DNA from 4 places in the Bradyrhizobium sp. CB1717 genome. Region 1 is predicted to be linked to each of the others. Evidence: predicted binding sites of a transcription regulator. Region 1 holds the regulator's gene; each other region holds the start of a gene.

Region 1 (7,853 bases):
GCTACTACGTCATCCTGACCGACCAGCCCGGCGACAAGTCCTGGCCGATCACCGCGGCGACCTTCATCCTCATGCACAAGGAAGCCACCGACAAGGCGGCCTCGCAGGAAGCCATCAAGTTCTTCCGCTGGGCCTTCAAGAACGGCGGCAAGGCGGCTGAAGAGCTCGACTACATCCCGATGCCCGAAGGCGTCGTGACCCTGATCGAGAAGACCTGGGCTGCCGAGATCAAGAGCTAAGGCGCTCCTGTCCCGGACATGGTGCCGGAATGATCTCCAAGATCTCCGCTCCGGATCGGCCTGGTGCCGCATCCGGAGCGCGCCACCAACAACAAGCGTATATGAATAACGGGTACAGGGGATCGGCGTGGCTGAGATGGCTGTCGAGAGCAACGTAATTGATGCTGCCGGACCGTATGATCGCGCCAAGGCCTTGAGCGCGTTCAAGCTCGGCGATCTCACCTTCTACTGGATCACGCGGCTGTCCGCGATTTCGGTGCTGCTCATTCTCGGCGGCATCATCATCTCGCTGATCGTCGGCGCCTTCCCGGCGATGAAGGAGTACGGCATCTCCTTCCTGTGGACGCAGCGCTGGGCGCCGTCGGCCGATCCGCCCGTGCTCGGTGCGCTCGGGCCGATGTATGGCACGCTCGTCACCTCCTTCATCGCCATGCTGATCGCCATCCCGGTTGGTCTGGGCATTGCGATCTTCCTCACCGAGCTGTGCCCGCAATGGCTGCGCCGCCCGATCGGCATGGCGGTCGAGCTGCTCGCCGGCATCCCCTCGATCATCTACGGCATGTGGGGCTTCTTCGTGCTCGGCCCGTTCCTGGCCAACACGTTCCAGCCCTTCATGATCAAGATCTTCGACGGCGTTCCTGTGCTCGGCGCGATCTTCGCAGGTCCCCCGTCCTATCTCAGCCTGTTCAATGCGGCGCTGATCCTCGCCATCATGGTGCTGCCCTTCATCACCTCGATCTCGGTCGACGTGTTCAAGACCGTGCCGCCGGTGCTGAAGGAAGCCGCCTACGGCGTCGGCTGCACCACTTGGGAAGTCGTCCGCAGTGTGGTGATCCCCTACACCCGCGTCGGCATCATCGGCGGCGTCATGCTGGCGCTGGGCCGCGCGCTCGGCGAGACCATGGCGGTGACCTTCATCATCGGCAACTCCTTCCGGATCTCGTCGTCGATCTTCGCGCCCGGCACCACGATCTCGGCGGCGATCGCATCCGAGTTCGCCGAGAGCGATGGCCTGCACCAGTCCGGCCTGATCCTGCTCGGCCTCTTGCTGTTCGTGCTGACGTTCTTCGTGCTCGCGGCCGCGCGGCTGATGCTGCTGCGTCTCGAAAAGAAGGCGGGGAAGTAACATGAACCCGATCTACGTACGCCGCCGCCGCAAGGACATCATCGTCCGCGGGCTCTGTATCGGTGCCGCCGCCTTCGGCGTGACCTGGCTCGCGCTGATCCTGATGACGCTGCTCTATAACGGCCTCGCCGGCCTGAACCTCGAGATCTTCGTCGCGGACACGCCGCCTCCGGGCTCGACCGAAGGCGGCCTGCGCAACGCCATCGTCGGCTCGATCATCATGACCGTGATCGGCGTCGGCATCGGCGCGCCGCTCGGCCTGTTCGCCGGCACCTACCTCGCCGAATACGGTCGCAACGACAAGCTGACCTCGGTGATCCGCTTCATCAACGACATCCTGCTCTCGGCGCCCTCGATCATCATCGGCCTGTTCATCTACGGCGCGGTGGTGGTGCCGATGCGCGGCTTCTCGGCGATTGCGGGCGCGCTTGCGCTAGCCGTGATCGTCATCCCGGTGGTGCTGCGCACGACCGAGGACATGCTGCTGCTGGTGCCGAACGCGCTGCGCGAGGCCGCCTCCGCGCTCGGCCTGCCGCGCTCGCTGGTGATCAAGCGCATCGCCTATCGTGCGGCCCGATCGGGTCTCATCACCGGCGTGCTGCTCGCCACCGCCCGCGTCGCCGGCGAGACCGCGCCGCTGCTCTTCACCGCGCTGTCGAACCAGTTCTTCAGCCTCGGCCTGAACAAGACGATGGCGAACCTGCCGGTTACCATCAACAACTTCGTGCAGAGCCCCTACGCCTACTGGAAGCAGCTCGCCTGGAGCGGCGCGCTGCTGATCACGATCACCGTGCTTGCCCTGAACATTGGCGCGCGCATCCTCGGCGCCGAGAGGACTGCAAAATGACCGATCTTTCCGTATCCGTGAGTTCCAACGCCCATCTGGCCTCGCAGCCGTTGCCGGAAGCGCCCGCCAAGGTGACGGTGCGCAACCTCAACTTCTATTACGGCGAGCACCACGCGCTGAAGAACATCAACCTGACGCTCGGCAGCAACCGCGTCACGGCGTTCATCGGCCCGTCGGGCTGCGGCAAGTCGACCCTGCTGCGCATCTTCAACCGGATGTACGACCTCTATCCGGGCCAGCGCGTCACCGGTCAGCTGATGCTCGACCAGACCAACATCCTCGACCCGAAGCTGGACCTGAACCTGCTGCGCGCCCGCGTCGGCATGGTGTTCCAGAAGCCGACGCCGTTCCCGATGACGATCTACGAGAACATCGCCTTCGGCATCCGCCTCTATGAGAAGATCTCGAAGTCCGAGATGGACGACCGGGTCGAGAAGGCGCTGCGCGGCGGCGCGCTGTGGAACGAGGTCAAGGACAAGCTCAACGCCTCGGGCCTGTCGCTCTCCGGCGGCCAGCAGCAGCGCCTCTGCATCGCCCGCACCGTCGCGGTGCGGCCTGAAGTGATTTTGTTCGACGAGCCCTGCTCGGCGCTCGATCCGATCTCGACCGCCAAGGTCGAGGAGCTGATCCAGGAACTGTCCGAGAACTACACGATCGCGATCGTCACCCACAACATGCAGCAGGCGGCGCGCGTCTCCGACAAGACCGCTTTCATGTATCTCGGCGAGCTGATCGAGTTCGACGACACCAGCAAGATCTTCACGTCGCCGACCGATCGGCGCACGCAGGATTACATCACCGGCCGGTTCGGCTGAGGAGACGGGACATGGGTTCTGAACATACCGCAAAGGCTTTCGACACCGACCTCCAGGAGCTCACCCGCCTGGTCGCCGAGATGGGCGGCATCGCCGAGCGCATGATCGTCGATTCCGTCGATGCGCTGATCCGCCGCGACGTCGCGCTCGGCCAGCGCGTCGTCACCATCGACGCCGAGCTCGACGCGCTGCAGAAGAAGATCGAGGAGCGCGCCGTGCTCACCATCGCCCGCCGCCAGCCGATGGCGGTGGATCTGCGCGAGATCGTCGGCGCCATGCGCGTTGCGACCGATCTCGAGCGCATCGGCGACCTCGCCAAGAACATGGGAAAGCGCGTCGCCGCGCTCGATGCCGACTTCCATCCGCTCAAACTGTTCCGCGGCCTGGAGCACATGACCGACCTCGTGCAGCAGCAGGTCAAGTCGGTGCTGGACGCCTATGCCGCGCACGATCTGCCGGCTGCGATGGCGGTGTGGAAGGGCGACGAGGAAGTCGACGCCATCTGCACCTCGCTGTTCCGCGAGCTCCTCACCTACATGATGGAGGATCCGCGCAACATCTCGTTCTGCATCCATCTGATGTTCTGCGCCAAGAACATCGAGCGGATCGGCGATCACGCCACCAACATCGCCGAGACCGTGTTCTACATGATCGAGGGCCAGGCCATCACCGACAAGCGGCCGAAGGGCGACATGACGACCTTCGCCACGACGGTCCCGAATACCTGAAGACTTAAGGAGCGACGACACCATGGGCGCACGCATTATGGTGGTTGAGGACGAGGAAGCTCTCACCGAGCTTCTCCGCTACAACCTCGAAGGCGACGGCTATGACGTCGAGACGGTGATGCGCGGCGACGATGCCGACACCCGCCTCAAGGAGCACATCCCCGACCTGATCGTGCTCGACTGGATGCTGCCGGGCCTCTCGGGCATCGAGCTGTGCCGGCGGCTGCGGACCCGTCCCGAGACCAAGCAGCTTCCCATCATCATGCTCACCGCGCGCGGCGAGGAGAGCGAGCGGGTGCGCGGGCTTGCGACCGGCGCCGACGACTACATCGTCAAGCCGTTCTCGGTGCCGGAGCTGCTGGCGCGCGTGAAGGGCCTCCTGCGGCGCGCGAGCCCTGAGCGGCTCGCCACCGTGCTCGCCTATGGCGACATCGAGCTTGATCGCGACAAGCGCCGCGTCGCGCGCTCGGGCCGGCCGATCGATCTCGGCCCGACCGAATATCGCCTGCTGGAGTTCTTCCTGGAGCATCCCGGCCGCGTGTTCTCGCGTGAGCAGTTGCTCGACAGCGTCTGGGGCCGCGACATCTACATCGACGAGCGCACCGTCGACGTCCATATCGGCCGCCTGCGCAAGCTGCTCAATCTCGGTCGCGAGCAGGACCCGATCCGCACCGTCCGCGGCGCCGGCTATGCGCTCGACGATCGCTTTGCGAAGGCCGAGCAGACGTAAGCTGGTTTGGGGGCTATTGCCGCAGCATGGGTGTCGTCCCGGCCGAGTGCGCAATTGCGCACGGGGGCCGGGACCCATACCGCGTGATCTATCGATGAAGCGCGGTGCAAGTTGCGCGGCGCAGCCGCGTCACAGAGAGTCTTCGCCAAACCGCATTCGGTGGTTATGGGTCCCGGCCTTCGCCGGGACGACAGCGGAGTGTGTTGAGCCGTCATCGTGTGACGGCTGCTTCTTGATCTCAGAACAAGCTCACCGCGTGCCCGGCTTGGCCGGCGCGCGACGGCGGTCCGCCGCCGGCTGATACGCCACGCGCGAGTGCTGGGCGCAGTAGGGCAGGCCCGACAGCGCCTTGCCGCCGCAAAAGAAGAAATCCGGGCTCGAGGGATCGCCGACCGGCCAGTGGCAGGTCGCCTCGTTCAATTCGAGCAGCGACAGCCGCTGGCTCATCGGCACCACGTTGTCGTAGGTCACAGGCTCCGCCTCGACTTCGACCTCGAAGGCCTGTGCCAGCGCGGTGTTGCCGCGTGCGATGGGGCGGCTGACCCGCATCATGTGCTGAGCCGGACGCGCCTTGCGCGGCCGGGGAGCTGCCGATGAGGGGCTCTTGGCGCGGCCGGACAGGCCGAGCCTGTGCACCTTGCCGATCACGGCATTACGGGTCACGTTGCCGAGCTCGGCTGCGATCTGGCTGGCCGACAATCCGGCCTCCCAGAGCTTTTTCAGCTGCTCGACGCGATCGTCGGACCAGGTCAAAACCGTCATTGCACCCTTTCCCTCGCCGTGCGGCTGCCGTCCTGGCGCCTTGCGGCGAATGCCTAAGCCTCGAAAAACCCGTGCCGCCAGAATCCCTTAAGGCTCGCCGGGCGTAACCAGAACGCCCGAACGTTTACGCCGGTACATGAGGACTTAGAGGATCAGAACTGCTGCACGAGATGTCGTATCTGACAAGCCAAACGCTACAATATGGCGTGACTCACGCGCAAGAGTCAGCCGACTCGCTTCCACATGTTCCGTGGCAAAAACCCCGCAAATCCGGCACCGCAAGACTACGGATTCAGCGTTTCGCGGGGCTTTCGGGCGGCATTGACACCCGTTCTACCCGGCATAAGATAGTGTCACGTGCCGCCCTTAAAAGGCGGCACGTTTCGTTTTCCGGGCCGGTCAATGGTGCGCTGCGTGAGCGCGTTGAGGCCGTCCGCAACATCAAGTGATCGTCATGACTAACAGCGCCGCGCCGCATTTGCTCCCCGTTTTCGCCAGGGCCGACCTCGGTTTCGAGCGCGGCGAAGGCTGCTGGCTGATCGCGACCAATGGCGAGCGCTATCTCGATTTCACCTCGGGCGTCGCGGTGAACGCGCTTGGCCACGCCCATCCCGCGCTGGTCAAGGCGCTGCAGGAGCAGGCGACCAAGCTCTGGCACATGTCGAACCTGTTCCAGAGCCCGGACGGCGAGAAACTCGCCGCACGTCTGTGCCAGGAAAGCTTCGCGGACTTCGTGTTCTTCTGCAATTCCGGCGCCGAGGCGCTGGAAGGCGTGATCAAGCTGGTCCGCCATCATCACTTCTCCAAGGGTCATCCGGAGCGCTACCGCATCATCACCTTCGAGGGCGCCTTCCATGGCCGCACGTTGGCGACGCTGGCTGCGACGGGATCTGCAAAATATCTCGAAGGGTTCGGTCCGCCGATGGACGGTTTCGACCAGGTCCCGCACGGTGACATCGAAGCCGTGAAGAAGGCGATCGGTCCGCAGACCGCCGGCATCCTGGTCGAGCCGATCCAGGGTGAGGGCGGCGTACGTTCGTCGACGCCCGCTTTCCTCAAGGCGTTGCGTCAGCTCTGCGACGAGAAGGGACTGCTGCTCGCCTTCGACGAGGTGCAGACCGGCATGGGCCGCACCGGCGATCTCTTCGCCCATCGGCGCACCGGCGTTACACCTGATGTGATGTCGCTCGCCAAGGCGCTCGGCGGCGGCTTCCCGATCGGCGCGGTGCTGGCCACCGCGGAGGCGGCAGCCGGCATGGGCCCCGGCTCGCACGGCTCGACCTTCGGCGGCAATCCGCTGGCGATCTCGGCTGCCAATGCCGTGCTCGACGTCATGCTCAAGCCCGGCTTCTTCGACCACGTCCAAAAGATGTCGCTGCTGCTCAAGCAGAAGCTCGCCTCCGTGATCGACCGTCACCCTGACGTCGTCAGCGAAGTGCGTGGCGAGGGCCTCTTGATCGGCATCAAGGCTGTGGTGCCCTCGGGCGATCTCGTTGCGGCCTTGCGCAATGAAAAACTGCTGACGGTCGGCGCCGGCGACAATGTCGTGCGCTTCCTGCCGCCCTTGATCGTCACCGAAGCCGAGATCGAGGACAGCGTCACGCGGTTAGAGCGCGCCTGCGCTGCGATCTCGTCCAGCCAGACCAAGCGGGCGGCAAGCTGATGAGCAGGTCGCCGAAGCACTTCCTGGATATCAACGAGCTGCCGTTGTCGGAGCTCAAGAGCATGCTCGACGCCTCCTCCGCCATGAAGGCGAAGCAGAAGGCGCATCAGCCGGTGAAGCCGCTCGAAGGCAAGACGCTGGCGATGATCTTCGAGCGTCCCTCGACGCGCACCCGCGTCTCGTTCGACGTCGCCATGCGTCAGCTTGGCGGCGAGCCCATCATGCTCACCGGCGCCGAGATGCAGCTCGGCCGCGGCGAGACCATCGCCGACACCGCGCGCGTGCTGTCGCGCTATGTCGACGCCATCATGATCCGCATCCTCAACCATGATGCGCTGCTGGAGCTTGCCGCGAATGCGACCGTGCCCGTCATCAACGGCCTGACGCGGCGCTCGCATCCCTGCCAGGTGATGGCGGACCTCCTCACCTATCAGGAGCATCGCGGCCCGATCGAGGGCCGGACGGTGGCCTGGACCGGCGATGACAACAACGTGCTGGCGTCCTGGGCCCACGCCGCCGAGCGCTTCAAATTTCAGCTCAATGTCGCAACGCCCCCGGAACTCGCGCCGAAGAAGGCGATGCGCGACTGGATCAAGGCAACAGGCGCTCCGATCGTGCTCGGCACCGATCCCGAAGCCGCCGTGAAGGGCGCCGATTGCGTCGTCACGGATACCTGGGTGTCGATGGGCGACAAGGAGGGTGAGCGCCGCCACAACGTGCTCAAGCCCTACCAGGTCAATTCGAAGCTGATGTCGCTGGCGAAGCCCGACGCGCTGTTCATGCACTGCCTGCCGGCCCATCGCGGCGAGGAGGTCACCGACGAGGTGATCGACGGCCCGCAATCGGTCGTGTTCGACGAGGCCGAAAACCGCCTGCACGCGCAGAAGGGCATTTTGGCCTGGTGCTTCGACGCGGTGAAGTAGCGGCGCAGTCGCGTAAAATT
Region 2 (7,853 bases), 2.8 Mb from region 1:
AAGCGAAGCATTAATGCGGCTCATCGCCTGTGCCGATGCGATCGCCCCTGCCTGCCCCGCAGCGTTGGTCGTCACGGCGACATTTGCCACCGGGCTCGCGCTGCCGCTGCCCAGGTTGCGCGCATCGGCCGCAGCCGCCCCCACCAGCAACGCGGCCACACTGGCGCCGCTGAGGAACATCGCGTGTCTGACGGACCGGAACGGGCGAAAACGGACGGTGCGGTGGGACAAGACGGCATTCCTTCTGGCAGCACGGCTAAACCCAGTGAAGGGTCGTGCCTCGTCATCCCCTGCGATGACGATCTAGCTCTAAGACGGAAGCCTGTAGGCGAACGCGCACGGTTTCTGTGTGAAAGTTTCTTGTCAGCGGACGTCAGCCCAACAGAACCAGGCCGCCCGGGAGCTTGCGGGCCTTGACATCGAAGGCCTGCTCGAGACGCACGAGGATTTCATCCATCTGGTCGATGCGGAAGCGGCCACTGACCGGCCTTTGCGCGAGGCTCGGATTGACAAGAAGAATCCGGCCGGCGCGATAACGATTGACCTCTTCCACCACATCCGCGAGCGGGGTTGCCCGGAATAGCACAATTCCCCGCTGCCAGGCGGATTCCGCCTCTGCGTCGATCGCGGCAACCCGACCGAGCCCGCCGGCATCGTAACGCACGCTCTGCGCCGGGCCGATGACGGCAGAATTGTCGTTGCGCTCGATGCGCACCTCGCCATCGAAGCAGGCGACGCTCACTACCGGACCCGCCGGACCGTTCATGCAACGCACATCGAAACGTGCATGGCGGCCGATCGAGCGCCCGTCTGCGGCCAATACGACGAGCGGACGAACGCTCTCGACCGTTTCGAACAGCGCCTGCCCCGCAAGGAGCTCCAGACGATCGCCCTCCCCGTCGGCGGGGTGGACCGCAATGCTGGTCTGCGTATTCAACCGCACCGCGACGTTCTCCGCCGGCCTGATCTGCCGCTGTTCGCCAATGGCTGTCCTGTAGTCGGCATTCAGTTCGCGGAGGGACGGCCACAGGCCCAGTGGCGGATTGACGACGGCGACACAGGCCGCCGCGGCGGCAGCCAACCCGCCACCCAGAACGAGGCGGCGGTCGAGTACCGGGCGTGACGTCTGCCGGACCGGCAACGCCTCGAACTGGCTGCGCGGAATGCTCGCGCCGGCGCGGCGGATATCGCGCCATACTCCGCTCGCCGCGGCGAAGGCCGCCGCATGCTCCGGGCTCGCCGCACACCATCGCCGCAACGTCTCGGCATCGGCAGACGTCGCATGTCCGGAATCGATGCGCTGGACCCACGCGATCGCCTCGCGCTGCAACAGGTCGAGCTTATGCACCTGTCCTTGAGTCATGGAGTCATTCAGCCTGGTCATGGTCGTGATCACCGCGCGGCGACGGGTCTCGATTCAATGACGAATTTCCCTGGTCCGGCGTGCATTCCGTCTCTTTCATTTGCCTTTGCCGCGCCAGACAATATTCATGGGCGAGCTGCAGCTCCTTCGAGACGAGGCGCAAGGATACGCCAAGCCGGTCCGCAATCTCCTGCCGCGCCATGTTGTCGACCCTTGCCGCGAGCAGGATGGTGCGCCGGCGAGGCGGCAGCTCGGCCAGGATGATGGCCATCGCGTCCAGATCCGACCGCGCCTCCGCGACTTCGGCGGGACCAGGCGTCTCATCGGCGACCTCGAGCAGATGCTCGATATCGACCTTCGTCAAATGGCGCTTTTCCGCGCGACGATGGTCATGTGCCACGTTGAACAGCATGCGCAGCAGGTAGCTGACCGGATTGTGCAAGGTTCCAATCGTCGTGTCCGTGCGGGCCAGGCGCAGCCAGGTGTCGTGCAGGACATCGCCGGCCATTTCGGACGAGCCCAGGCGCCGCGTCAAACCCCGCTTGAGATCGTCATATCGGTCGAGCAGCAGGCGGCGCAGCATCGCCACGGAGGCTTCGGTCACCGCACGCCTCCGGCCGCCTGCGGTAGGGCGGCCGCGCCGCAACTCATTGTGACGCCCGAAGCCTGCGGCAGGACCACGATCAAGACCGGCTGCGCAAAGCCTGGGGGCACCGGGGCACCCACGCTGAAATGCCGAAGCGCGGTGTCGATGCCGCGGTCCAGCTCGACCGTGCCGGCCGATCCAAGTCGTTCGAACCTGGAGACGGTCCCCGATGGCGCGATCCAGACCAGGGCCGCGATGCGATAGCTTCCCGGCCGCGCCCCGCTGGTCCGGCACAGTGCATCACGCAACCTCGCCTGAACGACACCATAATATTGGTGCGCGAGAGCGGCGGCACTGCCTTCCGGCGGTCCGGCGGCTTCGGGAGCCGGGACCAGAACGAACGAATTGTCCTTCAGGAAGCGGGCGGCAAGACCGGTTCCCGCAAGCAGCAGCTGTAGCGCCGTCTCCGGCTCAAAGCTGCCTTTGACGGCTTCTGAGATGCGGCCTTGCGCAAGCGCCGGATTGTAGAGGACCTCGCGACCAGTCGCATCGCCGTATCGATCGAGTGCGGAGACAAGCGGCTGGGCCGGAATGTCGAACGACAACGGCGCGGTCATTTCCGAGTTCGCGCGCGGCGACCCGATTATTGCGCCTTTTGGCTCCGCTTCGGCTGCAAGGGCGGCAAACATCAAACACACAGCCAGATACGGCACGCGACGTGACACCGATCAATTGCTCCGGCAAGCCATCAGCATCGCGAGAGGCGAATGACGACCGTCCCGAACTTGCCTGGATGCCACAAGAAGTCCCCAGCCTACGAAGGTTCCTTGACACGAATATGTCACCGATCGCTTTGCAAGCCGGAAGAGCACAAACAGCGCGGCGCTCGCTTTTGAGCACTGGTCATCCTGCATGACTCACCCGCGACGGCGCACGAACTGCAAGATCTGGGACTTCTAAACCACCCGACTCACGGTTGGAACAATCCTGGAACGACGAAGTCACGGCCCGTAGATCACCAGCTCCGAGTCAGACAGATCGGCAAGCCGGGGGCAATGCGGACCCTTGAAGTACTTCCGGCCGATCGGCTCCCTGTAGATGCCGACGAGGCCGGTCACAGGGCCATTGGCATCGAGAGCAATCGACATCCAGCCGCGTCGAACCAGGAAGCGTCCCATGGCGCCGGCGCAAACGACATAGTCGGCCAGATCGGCGCAATAGATCAATTGCATCACCGGCTGCCTGATGCGACCGACCCGCATCGGCACCGACGGGCGCCTGGTCATGCTCGAGCATATAGCCAAAGCGCGGGAAGCGTCGGGCGTCTCGCGCACTGACAAGCGCCTCAGTCCATCGATCCAGTAATCCCGCGATCGTATTGGAAAGCACTTTGTCAGAAGATCGGCGACGGCGTCGAGATCGGCTACTCCTATCTCACGGCATCGGACCATCGTCTGAGCTCTCACTCCTTGTATCCGAGCCGCCTTGTGGTCGCCGGGTTTGGCGAGCGCGCCAGACGAGCGGATGGAGCGGCAACCAACTTGCGTCCGCGGCGATGCGGCGGAATTGGGGCCGCAGCGAGAGCTGCTTCTCGCACCGAGTGTAAACGTCGGGCTCGCTGCAACACAATGTAGCGTAACCAGTTGCGGTATATCCGCTGGGCCGGAAGGCGCCAGGCGTTGCTAAGGTCCTTCGCCAGCTGATCGGCCGGAAAATCGGCAAATAGTTCCGGGTTTCTGTCGGAAAGGGCCTGCTGCCGGAAGGCGATCAGCATCTTTTCCGCGCCCTCATTCAGATAGCCCCTCGGTATCGTCGGACAGACTTCGTTATCCCCCCGGAGGAAACGCCCCATGTCTCTTCGATATTCACCCAGCAGGCTCTGGGTCTCATATTCCGGGTGGCCCTGGAAATGGACAAAAAGACTGTTCCTCTGCTGCTTGACGAAGCAGTCGGCTCCAGCGTCCGCCGACCAGCTGAGAACCGAGTATCCGCAGTCCGTGAGATCCTCCTCCTGCACCTCGTTCCACCGGGCGTGCGGTATTCGGAAGGTTCTCGGTACATCCTGCATCAAGGGATGACGTCTCGTCTTTGTTTGAGCGAAGACACCGAAGCATTTGGCAGGCAGCTTGTGGCGCGCAACGCCGTCCAGGTGCAGAACGGCTCCATGAACAGCCAGGCAGGAAAACACCGACGACACGGTATTCTCCCTCGCCCAATCGGCGATCTCGGCGAAGGTGGTCCAATATGGTTCGTCTGTCAGGCTGGCGGCCCTGGGTTCGGCGCCTGTCACGATCACTCCATCCAGGCTCCTGTTCAGCAGATCGCCGATGCCACGGTAGTATCGACGCACGTAGTCGCGCCCCCATTCGGAACGGGGAGTCGACTCCATCGTATAGAAGTGCAGCCTGACGCAAACTCGTCCCGCGGCCGCATCGAGCAGGTCGAACAGCTGGCGCTCGGTCGACATCAGGGCGGCATCCGACATGTTATTGATGAGCCCGATGTCGAGACAATCTCCCCGGCTTCCCGAGGGCTCCTTCGCATAGGCGCCGCTCGGTGCCCTGGAGAAGAGGTGGTGCTCGTGCGAATCTATATCGATTAGGACAGTCATCCGAATGCCTTCACGGTTGCCGAAACATTCGCGGCGCAGAGCGCCTGATCGAGATCCGCAAGGATGTCGTCGATGTGCTCAATTCCGACGCTCAGCCTGATCATCTCGGGTCGCACGCCGGCCTTCTCCTGCTCTTCGACGGACATTTGCCGGTGCGTTGTCGATGCGGGGTGGCAGGCCAGCGTTTTCGCATCGCCTATGTTGACGAGCCGCTTACACAGCTTCAGCCTGTCGTAGAATCGCTTGCCCGCCTCGAAGCCTCCGGCGACACCAAAAGTCAGCAGCGAACACGCTCGACCATCCAGATATTTCTGCGTCAGCGCGAAATAAGGGCTGTCAGGAAAGCCCGCATAATTTACCCACCCGACACGGCCGTCGTTGCGCAAGAATCGCGCGACCTTTGCGCCATTCTCGACGTGGCGCTCGATCCGGAGCGCGACGGTCTCGATGCCCTGGAGCAGCAGGAATGCGTTCATCGGCCCCAGCACCGCACCCGTGGTTCTCTGGGAAACGGCGCGGCAACGCGCGATGTAGGCAGCGGCGCCGTAGCGCTCGGTGAAGACCAGGCCGTGGTACGATTTCTCCGGTTCGTTCATCATCGGGAAGCGTCGACGATGCTCCGTCCAGGGGAACCTGCCGCTGTCGATGATAATTCCACCGAGCGTCGTGCCATGCCCGCCCATGAATTTCGTAAGAGACTCCACAACGACGTCAGCGCCGTACTCGATCGGCCTGAGAAGGATCGGTGTCGGCACGGTGTTGTCGACGATCAGTGGAACGCCGTGCCGGTGCGCGACCTCAGCCATCCCCTGGATGTCGCAGACGTTTCCGGCCGGATTTCCGACGCTCTCACAGAACACTGCCCGTGTGTCGTCGTTGATCAGCCCTTCGACGCTTTCCGGCCGGTCGTCTTCCGAAAAGCGGACAGCAATGCCCTGCCTCGGCAGGATATGCGCGAACAGCGTATGTGTGGTGCCGTAGAGCTGCGGAACCGAAACGATATTGGAGCCCATCTCGGCGATGTTGACGACCGCATAGTTCACCGCGGCCTGCCCACAGGCGACGCTGAGTGCCTCGATGCCTCCTTCAAGAGCTGCGACGCGCTTCTCCAGCACGGCGTTGGTTGGATTGCCGATCCGGGTATAACGGAAGCCGTCGACTTCGAGGTTGAAGAGTGCCGCTCCATGGTCGGCGCTGTCGAATGCATAGGAGGCCGTCTGGTAGATCGGTACGGCAACGGCCTTCGTTGCCGGATCGTCTTCGAAGCCGCCATGGACGGCGACGGTCTCTCTTCTCATGGTAGCTGGCCCTTCGGCTCTCCTGCCCCGGGCTAGCTCCCGACTTCCCTGGCGCATCGGACCTCCTCGCTTGCTGAAGGTGCTCGGCCGTCGGTCTGCGCTAAGCCCAGCAGCTCGCGCACGGCGGTCGGCCACAGGTCGACGTCTTTGCCGTGGGTATGGAACATGGCGACGGCCAGACGATCCATTCCGAACGCCACGCAGGCAGTGTGGGCCGGCTCGGAGGCTGCATCGACGATGCCCCAGGTCGTGCCGAAATGATCCCGGTGGTAGTTGAAGCTCATGCAGGCAGTCGGTTGCTTCTCGGAGCGTAGCGGCACCAGCAGTTCGAACTTCAGCGATTGCTGCTTTTGGCTTACCGCCATCATCTGGCCGACCCGGCCGAAGAACGGGTCGTTGGCATGGTCGATCCTGAAGGTTAGCCCGAGGTCCCGGGCAATCTTCTGCGCACGTATGATCCAGCGCTCCCGGAACGCCGAGACGTGATCCGCACTGCCGATGCAGACGAACTCTCGCATTCGGAAGGACTGGAACCGGTCGAGATGGCGCGAAGGTTCGCGGCGGAAACAGTCGGCGGCCACATCGAAGGTCCAGCCGCCGGCCGGCACAGGCCCCCGGCTCGCCGCGATCGGATAGACCGGATAGCAGGCCGCCGGCGTCAGAACGAGATCGGCAGGCGATAGCGACGTGGTCCAGTCGCCGCCGGCATCGAAGCGGCTGACCGCCGCGTCAATCTCACTTTCCATGCCGTGCAACCCACAGACACAACCGAGGAGATTGGGAAAGCTCTTCAGGTAACCCGACCTCTCGAGCTGGGCGCGATTCATGACCGGCGGAAAACGCATCACCTCGGCGTTCGGGTCGCGATTCCGTGAGATCACCGCGGCAATCCGCTCCAAGACGTCTTCGTAGAGCGCGGAGCGGCCATAGACGCCGGGAGAGCCCATCTCGTGGAATAGCACGTCGGCAAGATGGTCCAACGGATCGACTTTGGGGGAAGTGGGGGCCGCCGGTGCTTCGACAATGGCCAACTTCATCAGGCCTTTTCCTTTCTGAAGAAAATCAATCGCGCAGAGAGGCTGGAATCGTGCTCATGAGCGTCGCCGGCCCGATGCTGGCGAGGATGCGATCGTTGTTGATCATGATCGGAGCGGAAAGCACGTCCCGCAGGTGGCGGCCGATACTTACGTCGGTGTCGTTGCGGTAACCGGACAGGCCGCAGGTGCGCATCGCGTGCATGACGGTCGCAACCGCAAGCTCGGACGTCTCCACCTTGAGAAGATTGATCGAGGACTGGAAGTCCACAGACGACAGCGCGCGCACGTCTCGTCCGCGGGCTTCGTAGAGCTGCAGACTTGCCGCAATGACTGCGCGCAATTTCGTCAGGGTCATCCTGGCGGAAGTGAAGTGCGCCGCGGCAGGAGGCGTATTGCCGCCCGACCCGCGAGCGGCCTTGCGGACGAACAGCTGCGCCCGGTCCACAGCCGCCGCCGCGATCCCTGCCCAGACCGAAGACCAGCAAAGATGGGCGACGGGCGTCATCGTGTGCGCATGGATCTTTTCGTATGCCACGGGGAATATCTGGTCCGCAGTCCCCCTGAAGTTCAGCTTGAAACCCGCACTGCAGGTCCCGCGCATACCGAGGGTCTCCCAGCCCAGCGTGCGCTCCAGCGTGTAATCATCACGCGTGATGGCCAGTAGAACTTGATCGGATCCGGCAGACGATTCAGAGCGACGGGCGACGGTGATGATGCCGTCCGCCTCGGCGCCGTATGAAATCACCGTCGCGTCGCGCACCAGCGAAATCTCGGTGCCTGCACGCTCCACTGCGGCGGAGCTGAAACGTATGTTTCCGCCGTTCTGGCCTTCCGTGGTCGACGATGCCAGCAGCAGCTGCTCGGCAGCCACGCGTCGCATGAGACTTTCGTGCCACCCACTGCCCGCCCCGTGGCGAACCAGGCACGCGACCTTGGTCTGATGCATCGCGAAGATCAT
Region 3 (7,853 bases), 4.0 Mb from region 1:
GCCGGTCGATGGCAACGTCATCGGCAAGCTCGGCAATGGCGGCCAGGTCGGGAGCCTGCCGGTCGGCAACAACCAGCCGAACGGCACGCCGTCGCAGACCCCGGGCAAGATCGTCACCCTGCCTGCGCCGACCAACAACGCTGGCGGTACCGGCAAGATCGTGACGCTGCCCGTGACCAACACCAAGCCGAACGGCGGCAACGCCAACGGCAATCCGGGCAAGATCGTCAGCATGCCGGTCAATGTCGGCAAGGGCGGCTCGACCGTCGACGTGAAGCCTGTTCAGACGCAGAACAACCCGATCCGCGTCAACAACGGCAACACCGGCATCGTGAAGCTCAACAACAATCCGGTGAACAAGGTGCAGGTCCAGAACAACGTGCAGACCAACCGTCCGCAGCTCAACACGACGCCGAACCGCATGGTCAACAGCAACAACAACTTCCGCCAGTCGATGAACCAGGCCCCGAGCACGGGCGGCGGCAACAACCACCGCGGCTTCATGCACTGATCGCACGGGCAGCGCACACACGACAAAGGGGCAGAGCGGAAACGCTCTGCCCCTTCTTCGTGTCGGGGAGTACATATGGTCAGCTGGACTGCGGCTCAGTTCATCGCTTCGGAACGACCGGAGCGCAGGACTCCTCCGACGACCACCGCTCGGTTCGTCGTTGGATCGATAAAATTTTCTGCTTCGCGACCAGCGCCTACGCAACCTGAGTGTGCATTCCATGTTGATCTATATCAACGGGAAGTTCGCGATTGGACGGAGACTGATGAGGGCAGTTTCAGCGAAACGGAGATCACGCGATGTCGAAATTGCGTATCGTTGTTCTTCCAGCAGCGACGTTGATAACGTCGTTGGTCGCGTTCAGCGCGCACGCGCAAACCTGCGCAGCCGGCTACACGATGCATCCACGGCTACATGCCTGCGTCGCAAAGCCAACTTGTGGCGAGGGAGCGACATTGCACCCACGGCTTCATCTCTGCGTCGCCCAACCCGCTTGCGCTACCGGCACATGGCACCCGCGCCTCAATCGCTGCGTCGGCGCTTAGAAGCGGACTGGTCGCGCCTCTTCATTTGATGGCAGCAGAAAATGCCGCCGCACCTCGCACGAACAGACGGGCGAAACTGTGCGCTCGCGCTGCTGCGGCGCGCTCCGTCCTCATCTTGAGGCCGGCCAAAGCGGGCTTCTCGATGGCTGCAGGAAAGACGCTCTCAGGCCACCAGCTTCGCGAACAGATCCGCGTCGACGTTGCCGCCGGAGAGCACGATAACGACATTCTTGCCGGCGACGTCGAGGCGTCCGGCAAGCAGTGCGGCAAGACCGACCGCCCCGCCCGGCTCGACCACCAGCTTCAGCTCACGATAGGCGAACGCCACGGCCGCACCGACTTCCTTGTCCGACGCCGTGACGCCACGCGCGAGCAGCTTGCTGTTGATCGCGAACGTCATCTCGCCCGGCATCAAGGCCATCAGCGCGTCGCAAATGGTGCGGCCGGCCGGCGGATGCGGCTCGCGATGACCTGCGGTCAGCGAGATGCCGTGATCGTCGAACGCCTCGGGCTCGGCCACCACGATCTCGGCTTGCGGATAGCGCGCCTTCACGGCCGTCGCCACGCCCGCGATCAGGCCGCCACCTGAGGCCGGCGCCACCACGATGTCGGGGGCAAGACCGAGCGTTGCCATGTCTTCCGCGATCTCGCGGCCGGCAGTGCCCTGCCCGGCGATCACGAAGGGATCGTCATAGGGTTTTACAAGTGTGGCGCCGCGCTTCTCGGCGATGCCGCGCGAGATCGCCTCGCGATCGTCCTTGTCGCGATCGTAAAGCACGACCTCGGCGCCGTAGGATTTGGTGCGCTCGCGCTTCGACAGCGGCGCATCCGCCGGCATCACGATGGTCGCCTGCATGTCGAGGATCTTGGCTGCCGCCGCCACGCCCTGGGCGTGGTTGCCGGAGGAGAACGCAACGACGCCGCCGGCGCGCTTGTCCTGCGGGATCGAGAACACCTTGTTGAAGGCACCGCGGAACTTGAAGGAGCCGGTGCGCTGGAGCATCTCCGGCTTCAGGAACACCTTGGCACCGACGCGCTCGTTGAGCACGGGAAAGGACAACAGCGGGGTGCGGATGGCGTAGGGCGCAATCACGCGCGCTGCGGCATCGATGTCGGCGGGGCCGACCGGAAGGAGCTGTTCGGTCATGGCGGAATGTTATCGTGGCCGATGAGGCCCGGGCAAGACACCTCCGCGCGATGAGCCCTGGTTTTCAGGCTACGAAACTAACCGGCTCCGCCCCATTCCTGCCTGATAGCACCGCCCCGACCGCCTGGATGCTGTCGATGAAGACCCGCGCCGAGGCCTCCCAGGTGTAGTTGGCGGCGAATTCGACGCAGTCCTGCCGGCAGACGCCGAGCGCGGCGAAGCAGGCATTGCGCAGATCGTGATCGAGCGCGCCGACCGGCGCATCGCCGATGACATCGCGGGGGCCCTTCACCGGGAAGGCCGCGACCGGCAGGCCGCTGGCGAGCGCCTCCAGAAGGACCAGGCCGAACGTGTCGGTCTTGCTGGGGAACACGAACACGTCGGCGGCGGCATAGATATCGGCCAGTTCCTCGCCGTGCTTCTCACCGAGGAAGATCGCATCGGGATAGGCCTCTTCGAGCGCGGCGCGCGCCGGGCCGTCGCCGACAATCACCTTGGTGCCAGGCAGATCGAGATCGAGGAAGGCCTCGAGGTTCTTCTCCACCGCGACGCGGCCGACCGACAGGAACACCGGCGCCGGCAGACAGAGATCGACGGCGCGGGGATGGAACAGGCCGGTGTCGACGCCGCGCGGCCACAGCACGACATTGTCGAAGCCGCGCTCGGTCAGTTCGCGGGCAAGCGCCGGCGTCGCCGCCATCACGGCGCGGCTGGGCGCATGGAAGCGGCGCAGCGCCCGCCAGATCAGCGACCCCGGCACCGGCACGCGGGCGCGGACATATTCGGGAAAGCGAGTGTGGAAGCTGGTCGTGAACGGCAGCTTGCGCTGGCGGCAATAGCGGCGGACCATCAGGCCGATCGGCCCCTCGGTCGCGATATGGATGCTGTCGGGGCGCGCCTCCTCGATCAGCTTGGCGATTCGCGCCGGACGCGGCATCGCGAGGCGCACGTCGCGATAGCTCGGCATCGCGAAGGTGCGGAACGATTGCGGCGTCAGGAACGTGAACTCGACGCCAAGACCTTCAACGCCAAGACCTTCAACGCGAAGCCCTTTGGCGGCATCAGCCAGCTTGGTCAGCGTCCGAACCACACCGTTGACTTGCGGGTGCCAGGCGTCGGTCGCGACCAGGATGCGCATCAAGTGGCCCTTGTTAAGCAGCTCTGGCTGCGACCTGCGGGACTTCTGCCGGCTTCTGCAACTGATCCGCCCAGGTGATGATCTCGAAATGGCCGTCGTCGTGCTCGACCAGGGCCGTGCAGCTCTCGACCCAGTCGCCGCAATTCATGTAGCGAATGCCGGCCTCGTCGCGGATCACGGCGTAGTGGATGTGGCCGCAGATCACGCCGTCGGCGTCGTGGCGCCGCGCTTCGGCCGCCAGCGCCTGCTCGAACGCGCCGATATAGTTGACGGCGTTCTTGACCTTCTGTTTGGCCCATTGCGACAGCGACCAATAGGGCACGCCGAACATGCGCCGGAAGAAGTTGACGAAGCGATTCATCTGGATCGCGAAGTCGTAGGCCTTGTCGCCGAGATGGGCGAGCCAGCGCGCGTTCTGCACCACGAGGTCGAAGATGTCGCCGTGGATGACGAGATAGCGCTTGCCGTCCACGCCGGTGTGGACGGTGTTCTCGACCACGTCGATGCCGCCGAAATGCGTGCCGTAATAGTTGCGCAGAAACTCGTCGTGATTGCCGGGAATGTAGATGATCTTGGCGCCCTTGCGCGCCTTGCGCAAAAGCTTCTGGACAAGGTCGTTATGGGACTGCGGCCAGTGCCAGCTCGATTTCAGCGCCCAGCCGTCGACGATGTCGCCGACGAGGTAGATCGTGTCGGCATCATGGTAGCGCAGGAAGTCGAGCAGAAGGTCGGCTTGAGAACCGCGGGCTCCGAGATGAACGTCGGAGATGAACAACGTGCGAAAGCGCCGCTCCGGGCTCTCGTCACTCACATCGTAACTTCCCATGCGCCAGCCTGTAACAATGTCCCGTGACAGGGGGATGACCGATTGAACCCTTGAGGCACCTTCAAATACGAATCACGCCTTGCCTCGCCCACCCCGCGAATATCAGTCGCATGCGACAATCAGGCGACATGGCGCCGCAGCGGTGCCCGCAAAACCGCGGAACCGCATGGCCTTATTGGTTAACGGGGGAGCAACCGCGCCGCGCGGACGCGCGCCGTCAGTAAAATTTGTGGAAATGATGGATCGGCCCATGGCCGTGGCCGACGCTGAAGCGGTCGGCGGCTGCGATCGCGGCGCTGATCCAGGTCTTTGCGTTGCGTACGGCGCCCTCGAGATCCTCACCTTTGGCGAGCCCCGCAGCGACCGCCGACGACAGCGAGCAGCCGGTGCCATGGGTGTTCTTGGTGGCGACGCGGGGCGCGGCAAGCGCGGTCGTGTGTCCGGACGTGACGAGATAGTCGATGCTCTCGGCGCCCTCGCCGTGCCCGCCCTTGATCAGGACCGCACGGCAGCCGAGCGCCAGCAGCCGGCGCCCCTGGGCTTCGATCTCGGCCTCGCTCGCCGCAATGTGCTCGCCGAGAAGAGCCGCGGCCTCCGGCAGGTTCGGCGTGATCACCGAGGCCAGCGGCATCAGTCTCGTGCGCAAGGCGTCGACGGCTTCGGACGCCAGCAGGCGGTCGCCCGAGGTCGCCACCATCACGGGATCGAGGACGATGTGGCGCGGCTGCCAGCGCGACAGCGCGGCCGCGATCGCATCGATGCTGTCGGCCTGGCCGACCATGCCGATCTTCACCGCGCCGATGTCGAGATCGGAGAACACCGCATCGATCTGCGCGGCGACGAACTCGGCCGGCACGGCGTGAATGCCGGTGACGCCACGCGTGTTCTGCGCCGTCAGCGCCGAGATCACGGAGGCGCCGTAGACGCCGAGCGCGGCAAAGGTCTTCAGATCCGCCTGGATGCCGGCGCCGCCGCTGGAATCCGAGCCGGCAATGGTGAGCGCAACGGGCGTCGTCATCGCCGGATACGTTCGTTTGAGAAGGACACGGCCATGCCCTGTCCTAGCGCGCCCCCGACGTGCCAGCAAGCCGGGCCATGGGCGAGCAAATCAGGTGGAGGGCGGCCCCGGACTGCCCGTCTTCCCGCAATCGTGCACATTCCGCGAAAATATGACCTCGGCATCGCCCGGCCTTGGCATCGATTCCGATGAATGAGAGGTTGGCCCGTGGATTCGTCCACAACGCCATGTTGCGGGCCAGCCTCGGCCCGAAATCCTCTCGGGAACCCGATCATGTGGGCCTATTTCGAACGTCTCCTCGACTCCTCGATGTTCTCCCCGCACGGCATCTGCCTGCTCTGGGAACCCGAGCTGATATGGCTGCATGTGGTCTCGGACGCCTGCATTGCGCTGGCCTATTTCTCGATCCCGTTCGCGCTTGCGATCCTCGTCACCAAGCGGCGCGACCTCAAGTTCGGATGGGTGTTCTGGGCGTTCGCCGTCTTCATCATGGCCAGTGGCCTGACGCATGTGCTGTCGATCTACACGCTCTGGGTGCCGGTCTACGGCATCGAGGGCATCGTCAAGGCGCTCACCGCCGTGGCGTCGGTCGTCACCGCGGGAGCGCTCTGGCCGCTGCTGCCGAAGATCCTGACCATCCCCTCGCCGTTCGAGCTCCGGCAGGTCCGGGCCGCGCTTGAGGAGGAGGAGACCAAGAATCGGGACGCGGCGCAGCTGCTCGGCCAGGTCAGCGAAACCCAGCGCGCGCTGCGCGAGAGCATGACGCGCCTCACCGCCGTGGTCGACACCGCGGTCGACGGCGTCATCCTGTTCGACGCGCAGGCCCGCATTCTCCTGTTCAATCCCGCCTGTGAACGCCTGTTCGGCTATCGCGCCGACGAGGTCATGAATCGCGACATCGGCATGCTGATGTCCAAGGAGAGGCCCTCATCCACCGATCGCGCGCAGCGTTTCGCAACAGGGGAGGCCGTCGGCCTGCGCAAGGACGGATCGAGTTTTCCGATGAACCTGTCGGTGGGCCAGGCGTGGCAGGACGGCGAGCTGATCCATGTCGGCATCGTTCACGACCTGACCCGGCGCAAGCTGACCGAGCAGCAGCTGCAGCAGGCGCAGAAGATGGAGACGGTCGGCCAGCTCTCCGGCGGCATCGCCCATGACTTCAACAATCTGCTCACCGTCATCATCGGCAACGCGGAACTCCTGAGCGAGCAGCTCCGCGAGCGTCCTGACCTCCGCCGCTTCGCCGACGACATCTGCCAGTCGGGCGAACGCGGTGCGGAGCTGACGCAACGGCTGCTGGCGTTCAGCCGGCGCCAATTGCTGCAACCCCGCGCGATCGAGTGCCGCGAGCTCCTGACCTCCATGCACAAGTTGCTCAAGCGCACCTTGCGCGAGAACATCGAGATCAGGACGGCGTTCGGCTCCGGCTCCATCCAGGCCTTCGCCGACCGCGCCCAGCTCGAATCCGCCGTGCTCAACCTCGCGCTGAATGCGCAGGACGCCATGCCATCGGGCGGGCATCTCACCCTCAGCACCGAGCTCACGGCGATCGACGAGCACTATCGCATGCAGCATCCGGAGGTGGAGTCCGGCAGCTACGCCCTGATCGCGGTCACCGATGACGGCGAAGGCATGGCACCTGACGTCATCGAGCGCGCCTTCGAGCCGTTCTTCACCACCAAGGAGGTCGGCAAGGGGTCTGGCCTCGGCCTCAGCATGGTCTATGGCTTCGCCAAGCAATCGGGCGGACATGTCTCGATCTACAGCGAGCCGGGCCTCGGCACGACGGTCCGCATCTACCTGCCGCATGCCGGCGGCGAGACGTCGCTCGCCGACATCGCGGCGCGCGAGGAAGCCGCACCCCGCGGCCACGAAACGATTCTGATCGCCGAGGACGATCCGTTCGTCCGCTCCTCCGTCACGCTGCGCGTGGAGGCGCTGGGATATCGCGTGATCTCGGCCGTCCACGGCAAGGAGGCCTTGCAGCTGCTTCGCACCAACCCGGCCATCGACCTCCTGTTCACCGACATCGTGATGCCCGGCGGCATGAGCGGCTGGGAGCTCGCCGACCAGGCCCGGCGCATCCGCCCCGGCCTCCCGGTCCTGTTCTCGTCCGGCTACGCCCTGGAGACCCTGGTCGAGCAGGGCCGCGCGCACGCCCAATCGATCGTCCTGACCAAGCCCTATCGCAATGCCGAGCTCGCCCGTCGGCTCAGGGAAGCGTTCGCCGCCGTGCCGCTGCCCTCCTAGGGAGGCTCCCGGCAACGGCAAGGCGGCAAGTTCGCTTGCCAAGCCACCCCGGTTTTGGCCTATTAGCCGCCCAGATGCGCTTTCGGAGTGACTGCAATGGTTCCCTTTTTCGTCCAGATCAAATGCAAGCTCGGCCAGTCCTATACGGTCGCCAATGCGCTCGCCGAAGCCGAGATCGCCTCCGAGATCTACTCGACCGCCGGCCAATATGATCTGCTGGTGAAGTTCTACGTCGACAAGGACACCGACATCGGCCACTTCGTCAACGAGAAGGTGCAGGTGCTGCCGGGCATCCAGGACACCCTCACCATCATCACCTTCAAGGCGTTCGGCACGGGCTAGAGCAGGCTGCGCTAAAGCGCGATGAGATTTGGATGAATCGTCATCGCGCTTTAGGTTGTTGTTTGCGCATGATCTT
Region 4 (7,853 bases), 4.0 Mb from region 1:
GCGTCAGCAAGGCGGTCGCGCTCAGCGCATGGGAGATATCGTCGCGTCGCGCGGCGACGAACAGCGCGAGCGCGGCAAAGACAACTCCGAGCAGCACCGAGGCGGCAACCGTGCTTCCGACCCAGCCCACGCGGGCCGGCATCTCCAGCGCCGCCATGCCGGTGTAATGCATCGCCGCGACACCGCCGCCGACGATGGCACCGCCGACGACGATCCAGGCCGCGCGCGAGGACGACACCGCGATGCTCAGCCCGACGAAGGTCACCGAGATCGCAAGGATCAGCGAAAGAATCGTGACCGGGATGTTGTAAGCGCCGGCATCGCCCGGGCCGTAGGCAAGCATCGCGATGAAATGCGTCGCCCAGACACCGCATCCGCTGACGACAGCATCCAGTGTGATCCAGGCGAGGCGCCCCGGTCCCCGCGTCGCGCGCGCCCGGTGAAACAGGCTGATCGCCGCGGCGCTGGCGAGCAGGCATACTGCTCCGCCAAGCGCAACCAGGCTCCAATCATGCTGTTCGGTGAGACAGTAAAGAACTTGATACATTGCCGGCCCCTATGGGACCCGCACTTGAACCGACAGTGGTGGACGATCGGTAACCGGCTATGTGCCGGTTCCGCGGATGGTGAACGGGAGATGTGTTCATTCGCTCGGATTGTTCATCCTCGCGAGGGCGCGCCGATCCCGATCGCCGCGGCGGCAAGCAGCAGGACGGAGGCCGATACGGCCAGCGAGGCGTGCAGGCCGGCCATGAAGGCCCCCTCCGAGGCCACCAGCGAGCCGAACAGCGCAACGCCGAGCACGCTGCCGGTCTGCCGCGTCGCGTTCAGGACGCCGGCCGCGATGCCGGAGCGCGCCTTCTCGACACTGCCCAGCAGGGTCGAGGTCAGCGGCGGCACCAGCAGCCCGAGGCCGCCGCTGATCGCGATCATCTGCGCGCAGATCATCCAATAGCGCGTGTCAGCCTCGATCCAGAGCAGGCCGAGACAGCCCAGCGCCGAGATACTGGCGCCGACGACGATGGTCGGGCACGCGCCGATGCGCTCGGCAAGGCGCGGCGCCAGCAGATTGACCGGCAGCACCGCCGCCATCATTGGCACGAAGGCGAGCCCGGTCCACCACGCCGACAGCCCGTTGATCCTCTGGAAGTAAAGGCTGAGCACGAAGATCAATCCGTAGATCGCGATGTTCACCAGCAGTCCGACGAGCGCGGTGAGGGTAAACAGCCGGTGACCGAACAACGACAGAGGCAGCATCGGTTGCGCCGCTCGGCTTTCCCGCCAGACAAACAGCACGCCCACGACCAGGGCCGCCGCGAAGGCCGCGAGCACGGCCGGATGATCCCAGCCGAGCGCGCCGCCCTCGATGATCGCGCCGGCCAGCGCCCCCAGCGCGCCGATCGCTGCGAGCTGGCCGGGCAGATCGATCTCGCGCGAGGGCGCGCGCGTGGTCTCGGTCGCATAACGCCAGCTCAGCCCAAGACCCATCAGGCCGATCGGGAGGTTGACGAGGAAGATCGCGCGCCAGCCGACCAGGGTGATCAGCACGCCGCCGACGAAGGGACCCGCGGTGAGCGCCAGGCTGGCGCCGGCAGCCCAGATCGCAACAGCCCGGCCCCGCGCACGATCGTCTGTATAGGCATGATTGAGCAGCGCCAGCGAATTCGGCACCAGGATCGCCGCCGCCAGCCCCTGGACCAATCGTGCCGCGATCAGCACGATGGCGTTGGGCGACAGCGCGCACGCGAGCGAGGCGGCGGTAAAGATGGCGAAGCCCGCCATGAAGACGCGCTTGGCGCCGATCCGGTCGCCGAGCGCGCCCGATGTCAGGATGAAGGCTGCAAAGGCGATGGTGTAGGCGCTGACCACCCATTGCAGCTCGGCCACCCCGCCGCCGAGCGTCTTGCCCATCGCATCGAGCGCGGTGTTGACGATGGTGACGTCGAGCTGCACCACGCCATAGCCGAGGCTCATCGCGGCCAGCGTCAGCAAGGTCGCAAGACGCGAGCCGGCACGCTGCGCGCGGGCCGCGTCGTCGAAGGATTCATATTTGATGGTGTTAGCTCGCATGCTGCACCTCGATTGCAGCCCCATGCGAAAACATACGCTTGCGCCGCGCCATCATGTTTCGATTATGGTCGAAACATCATCGCGCGATGAATCGTAGTCCTTCAGTAACAAACGACGAAGCGCCACGCCCTGCTCGCGGTGCAAGTCCCGTGCGCGCGCAAGCATGGGAACAGGGCGAGATTGTCTCTGTTGACCCTTTCATGTTCCCCTCTAGGCGATGAACCTCATGGCAAGAGTTGGCAACTCCTCAATTCCGTCTGGCGCACGATCAGAGTTCGGCAAGACCGCAACCATCTTTGTTGTCGGATGCCTGATCGGCGCCCTGTTCGCCGGCAGCACCATCGCAACCCCGCTCTACGTCATCTACAAGCAGCAGTTCGGCTTCTCCCAGATCACCCTGACGCTGATCTATGCCGTCTACGTCGTCGGCAATCTGACCGCATTGCTGGTGTTCGGCCGGATGTCGGACCAAGTCGGGCGGCGGCGCACGGCGGTCATTGCCATCGGCATCGCCATCACGGGCGCATTGGTCTTCCTGCTCGCACACGGTGTCGCCTCCCTTTACGTCGCACGGGTGCTGAGCGGCCTCGCCATCGGGATCGGCGCCGGAACCGGCACTGCCTGGCTCGCCGAACTGATCGCCGAACAGGACCGTTCCCGCGCCACCGTGATCGCGACGATCGCGAATTTCACCGGTCTTGGTCTCGGCGCGTTGATCGCCGGCCTGCTTGCCGAATATGTCGCGCTTCCGCTGCGAACGCCGTTCATCGCCTATCTCGCGGTGCTGGTCGTTGTCTCGATCCTCCTCGCCTTCGCGCGCGAGACCGTCGATCGGCCGCTGGCCGCGTTCGCGCAGCTGTCGATCCGGCCGCGTGCCGGCGTTCCGTCGTCGATCCGGCCGCGCTTCGTGGCGCCCGCGGTGACAGGCTTCGGCGCGATGGCCCTCGTCGCCTTTTTCGCCGCGCTGGCACCGAGCGTGCTCGCCAACGAGCTTCATGTCACCAGCCATGCCGTCGCCGGCGCGATCTTCCTCGAGCTGGCAGCCGCTGTGGCGCTGGTCATCGCGCTGACGCGCTCACTCTCCAGCCGCACCGCCATGCTGTGGTCGCTCGGCCTGATGTTGCCGAGCCTTGCCCTGCTCGTGACGGCACAATTCGTGGGTTCGCTCGCAGTCATGATCGCCTCGACCGCGACCTGCGGCGTGGCGGCGGGCCTCGGCTATCGCGGCAGCCTGCAGGTGGTGAACCAGATCGCGCCGGATGGTCGCCGTGCCGAGGTGGTCTCGGCCTATTTCATCTGCTGCTTTCTCGGAAACGCGCTTCCGGTGATCGGGATTGGCGTGCTCTCGAGCCTGACCAGCCTGACCGTGGCGAGCCTGGTGTTTGCCGTGACCATTGCGGCCTTCGCGGTGATTGCCCTGATGTTCGGACTGAAATACAAGGCCGGGCCGGCGGCGCCGCAAGACGAATAAGGGAGACGCCGCACGGCTGCACGGCGTCTCCAGACGAGACTGGGTCGCTAGCTCGCCGCGCGCAGATTCACCTTGCTCTCGGCTAGCGCCGTCAGCTTCTTGTCGGTCGCCTTCTCCTCCTCCAGCGTCTTGGCCAGCACGGTGGCACAGTCGTTGCGGCCGAGCTGCTTGGCCCAGGCGATCAGGCTGCCGTAGCGTACGATTTCGTAATGTTCGGCGGCCTGCGCCGCATTGATCAGCGCGGCGTCGAGCACCGCCTTGTCGGCGACTTCGCCGGCGGTCTCATCGGCCTCCTCGATGATGCCGTCGATGGCCGGGCAGTCGACCGCCTTCACGGCAACGCCGTGCATCCTGAACACTTCCTCGAGCCGCGTGACATGTTGCTTGGTTTCTTCGAGGTGCGTCAAAAAGCCCTGTTTCAGCTGCGGATCGGTGGCCTTGCTGGCCATTTTCGGCAGCGCCTTGGTGAGCTGCTGCTCGGCATAGTAGATGTCCTGGAGCTGGTGCACGAACAGGTCGTTCATGGTCTTGATGTCCTTTGTGAACAGTCCCATCGTTCCAATCCTCTCGGGTTTCGGGAACACGTAGACGCCGGCCTGCACGAAAAGCCGCTTATTCCGCCATGTTCGGTTACTGATGGGCCGCTAACGAGAGCCCGGCATCGACGTTCCATAAAAGCCAGCATCGCTTGAGCTGGAACAATGCAGGCGGCAGCACGATATGAAATCGTGCCGGCATGTGAACGTACGATCCGGGCCTATCTGCCGACTCATGTGCTTAACGCGCGCCCGATGTGAACCGCATATGACAAAAGTAGTCGGTCTGGCGCAGAACCTATCCTTGTCAAGGGCTGCACAAGTCACTGTTTTTGCCTTAAATGAGCTGGATCATATCCAGCGATCGACACTGCCTTCGGCAACGATCGCGCCCGACTGGCCAATGCCCGGCCGGGTCGGTCTTGCCCCCCGCCGGGAGGATGAATGCACGGACTGCTGACCGCGCTGAAACGCGGCTTCAAGAGATGGATTGGCTGGCGACGGCTCGGAATTGCCGCGAGCGTGTTCATCATCGCCTTCGCCATCACAACGCTGGTGCGGACCCTCAAGGGCATCGATACCGGCGTGATCCTGACCGCGTTAACCGAGATTCCCCGCGGCAGCATCGGGCTGGCGGCGATCTGCGTCTTCTTCGCGTTCTGTACGCTGACCTTCTACGACTTTTTTGCACTGCGAACGATCGGCAAGAAGCACGTTCCCTATCGCATCGCAGCGCTCTCCAGCTTCACGTCCTATTCGATCGGCCACAACATCGGCGCCACGGTTTTTACCGGCGGTGCGATCCGCTTCCGGATCTATTCGGACTATGGGCTGAACGCGATCGACGTCGCGAAAATCTGCTTCCTGTCGGGCCTGACCTTCTGGCTCGGTAACATCTTCGTGCTCTCGATCGGCATGGCCATCCATCCGGATGCCGCGTCCTCGATGGATCAGCTCCCCTCGTCGCTCAACCGGTTGATCGCGCTCGGCGGCCTCGCCTCGATCGGCGCCTATCTGGTCTGGCTCTGCATGGGCGAGAAGCGGCGCGAGCTCGGGCAGAAGGGCTGGAAGGTGGTGCTGCCCTCGGCGCCCCTGACGCTGGTGCAGATCCTGATCGGCGTGGTCGATCTCGGCTTCTGCGCCACGGCGATGTACCTGCTGATGCCGGCCAATCCGCCGATCGACTTCCTCTCGCTCGCCGTGGTGTTCATCTTGGCGACGCTGCTCGGCTTCGCCAGCCACGCGCCCGGCTCGATCGGCGTGTTCGACGCCGCCATGCTGGTGGCACTGCCCGAATTCGGCCGCGAGCAGCTCCTGGCGACGCTGCTGGTGTTCCGTCTGCTCTATTTCGTGATCCCGTTCGGCCTCGCCATCTCCATCATGGGCACGCGCGAGCTCTGGATGAACGTGGTCGAGCCTTGGCAGGAGCGACGGCGGCTGGCGGAGGCCTGCGCCCAGGCCAATCTGCCCAAGCAGGTGGCGCCGATGGAGCGCGAACGGCTGCTGCGGCAGGCCAATAAACGGTAGGCTGCGATCTGGAGCCGGAAGGCTTGCGGGCGGGGAGGCAATCCCCTCTTATTTCCGCCTCAACTTTGCCGTTGAAAACGCGGGCCATGATCCCTGTATCCCTTCGCACCCTCTCCGCAAGCGTCCTGCTGCTTGCCGGAATTCTGGCCGCTTTGCCGCTTCCGCGCGCAGCGGCGCAGGACGCCGGCGCCATGCAGGTTTCCTGGGAGGTGCGCAACCGCTTCCGCCTGTTCCGCGAGGAGCGCGACTTCCTGCTCCATGTCGAGAATGCGCGTAACCGCAGCATTCTGGCCGCCGAGCAGTCGCTGGAGCTGCAGAGCGAGGGTCGTGGCTGGGCCCGCAACATGGTCAACCGGCTCTGCGTCGACCTGCAGGGCCGGGTCAACCAGCCCTGCACCCGCGACAACGTCAAAGAGAACTACATCACGCCGATCGACCATCCCGTGACCGTGCGCCTCGTCGGCGCGGTGCCGGTCGGGGCCACCTGTGCCTGGTCGTTCGACGACGGCGACGGACCGCAGGCCTCGACCTTCGACTGCGCCGAGCCGGTCAATCTGCGCGTCCGCTACGGCAAGCAGACGGTTGCGACCGTCGACGTCTCAGCCGGCTCCGACCCGACCCAGCGCGTCCAGACCGAGATCCAGGTGCGCGACGTCTTCGTCGCCGGCTTAGGGGACAGCATCGCCTCGGGCGAAGGCAATCCGGACCGCCCATTGGCGCTGTCGGACGAAGGTTTCTGCTTCCGCTCCTATCTCGGCACCGCCGGTGCGCAGTACTACCGGCCGAGCCGCCACGGCTACAAGGGCGGGCGCGCCTGCGAGGCGCCGGACACACTCGCCAACTGGCAGCACTACAGCGCGCTGTGGTTCAATGCACCCTGCCACCGCTCGCTCTACAGCTACCAGGCCCGCACCGCGCTGGCGCTCGCGGTGCGCTATACCCACATCGCCGTGACCTATCTGCCGCTTGCCTGCACCGGCGCCAGCATCGGCGACGGGCTCCTGGGCTCGCAGCGTGCCCGCGAATGTCCGCCCGGCAAGACCGGCGTCTGCAACACCAGCGTGAACGCGCAGGTCGCCGAGCTGCGCGAAGCGCTCACCGCGGCAAAGAAGCGCCAGCCGGACCGCACGCTCGATCTCGTGCTGCTGTCGGTCGGCGCCAACGACGTCTATTTCTCCGGCCTCGTCGCCGACGTCATCGTCGACACGGCGACCGAGCGCGCGCTGTTCCGCCGCTCCGGCGTGATGGCGAGCGTCGACGATTCCCGCGACGCGCTGTCGCGCGAGCTGCCACAGAATTTCGTCAAGCTGCGCGAAGCGCTGAAGCCGCTGGTCGGCGGCGACCTCTCGCACGTGGTCTATGTGTCCTACGCCAATCCGGCGCTCGCCGACGGCGGCGTGCCCTGCCGCGGCGGCCGCGCCGGCTTCGACATCCATCCGTCCTTCAACGCCGATCCGCAGCGCCTCGCCCGCGTCTCGACCTTCGTCGACACGGAATTTCTGCCGCAACTGAAGGGGCTGGCCACCTGCACGCGCGGTGCACTGTGCCGCGATCCCGAAGCCGACCGCATGACCTTCGTCGACGCGCATCAGGCCGCGTTCGCCGATCACGGCTTCTGCGCCCATTCCGGCAACGATCCCGAATTCGACCGCAGCTGCTTTGCCGAGAACGGCCAGAGCTTCAACCCCGATATCGTGAGCGCGGCGAGCCAGCCGATGCTGTGCGGCCGCGGCGCCTCGGAGTACCGCGCCTATCTCCCGCGCGCGCGCTGGATCCGCGACGCCAATGACAGCTATTTCGCCGCGATGACCTATCCGCAAGGCTTGCCGGCCGCGAGCCAGCCGACCGACATCCACGATGCGACCTGGGGCGTGCTCTCCGCCGTCTATGGCGGCGCCGTGCATCCAAGCGCCGAAGGCCACGCCGCAATGGCGGATGCGGCATTGCCCGCGGCAAGCGCAGTGCTCGGCCTCGATGCCGTGCCGCCCGGCGTGACGCGCGGACTGCTCGCACCGCTGCTGCCGAGCGCAAGGCAGTAGAAGTGAAGCAAGCTCTCTCCTCGCCGTCATTGCGAGGAGCTCTTGCGACGAAGCAATCCAGACTGTTTCCGCGGATACATTTCTGGATTGCTTCGCTGCGCTCGCAATGACGAGCTTGGGGTTTGCACTTTCCACACTCTCGGTGTCATCGCCCGACTTGATCGGGCGATCCAGTACGCCGTGACGGTCGTGCTGAATCGAGAAGCCGCG

Evidence for each region. Region 1 encodes PhoB, which activates phosphate uptake and scavenging genes when phosphate is short. Its sites were predicted from a motif close to TGTCATNNANCTGTCAT; they were not measured.
Region 2: a site for PhoB is predicted at 2,706-2,722, ahead of QA649_RS29170 (STN domain-containing protein). Genes of this name have one in related genera too.
Region 3: a site for PhoB is predicted at 4,191-4,207, ahead of QA649_RS17305 (UDP-2,3-diacylglucosamine diphosphatase). Genes of this name have one in related genera too.
Region 4: a site for PhoB is predicted at 4,335-4,351, ahead of QA649_RS17480 (YbhN family protein). Genes of this name have one in related genera too.

Annotation. Positions count from the first base shown of each region.
Region 1 covers NZ_CP121666.1:8,934,072-8,941,924, reverse strand. Annotated here, with positions in the region: gene pstS (phosphate ABC transporter substrate-binding protein PstS) at 1-239, shown strand, start outside; gene pstC (phosphate ABC transporter permease subunit PstC) at 376-1,365, shown strand; gene pstA (phosphate ABC transporter permease PstA) at 1,367-2,212, shown strand; gene pstB (phosphate ABC transporter ATP-binding protein PstB) at 2,209-3,027, shown strand; gene phoU (phosphate signaling complex protein PhoU) at 3,039-3,755, shown strand; gene phoB (phosphate regulon transcriptional regulator PhoB) at 3,778-4,485, shown strand; gene QA649_RS41590 (GcrA family cell cycle regulator) at 4,735-5,247, opposite strand; gene QA649_RS41585 (aspartate aminotransferase family protein) at 5,702-6,910, shown strand; gene argF (ornithine carbamoyltransferase) at 6,910-7,833, shown strand.
Region 2 covers NZ_CP121666.1:6,180,004-6,187,856, forward strand. Annotated here, with positions in the region: gene QA649_RS29155 (filamentous haemagglutinin family protein) at 1-231, opposite strand, end outside; gene QA649_RS29160 (DUF4880 domain-containing protein) at 374-1,384, opposite strand; gene QA649_RS29165 (RNA polymerase sigma factor) at 1,368-1,967, opposite strand; gene QA649_RS29170 (STN domain-containing protein) at 1,964-2,566, opposite strand; partial or broken gene QA649_RS42980 (hypothetical protein) at 2,951-3,400, opposite strand; gene QA649_RS29180 (homoserine O-succinyltransferase) at 3,412-4,560, opposite strand; gene QA649_RS29185 (aminotransferase class V-fold PLP-dependent enzyme) at 4,557-5,858, opposite strand; gene QA649_RS29190 (amino acid--[acyl-carrier-protein] ligase) at 5,891-6,895, opposite strand; gene QA649_RS29195 (acyl-CoA dehydrogenase family protein) at 6,921-7,853, opposite strand, start outside.
Region 3 covers NZ_CP121666.1:3,675,568-3,683,420, reverse strand. Annotated here, with positions in the region: gene QA649_RS17320 (caspase family protein) at 1-511, shown strand, start outside; gene QA649_RS17315 (threonine/serine dehydratase) at 1,220-2,203, opposite strand; gene QA649_RS17310 (glycosyltransferase family 1 protein) at 2,268-3,341, opposite strand; gene QA649_RS17305 (UDP-2,3-diacylglucosamine diphosphatase) at 3,355-4,167, opposite strand; gene thiD (bifunctional hydroxymethylpyrimidine kinase/phosphomethylpyrimidine kinase) at 4,385-5,185, opposite strand; gene QA649_RS17295 (PAS domain-containing sensor histidine kinase) at 5,459-7,435, shown strand; gene QA649_RS17290 (Lrp/AsnC family transcriptional regulator) at 7,532-7,777, shown strand.
Region 4 covers NZ_CP121666.1:3,720,505-3,728,357, reverse strand. Annotated here, with positions in the region: gene QA649_RS17500 (EAL domain-containing protein) at 1-547, opposite strand, end outside; gene QA649_RS17495 (MFS transporter) at 661-2,070, opposite strand; gene QA649_RS17490 (MFS transporter) at 2,297-3,541, shown strand; gene QA649_RS17485 (ferritin-like domain-containing protein) at 3,589-4,095, opposite strand; gene QA649_RS17480 (YbhN family protein) at 4,522-5,604, shown strand; gene QA649_RS17475 (hypothetical protein) at 5,691-7,643, shown strand.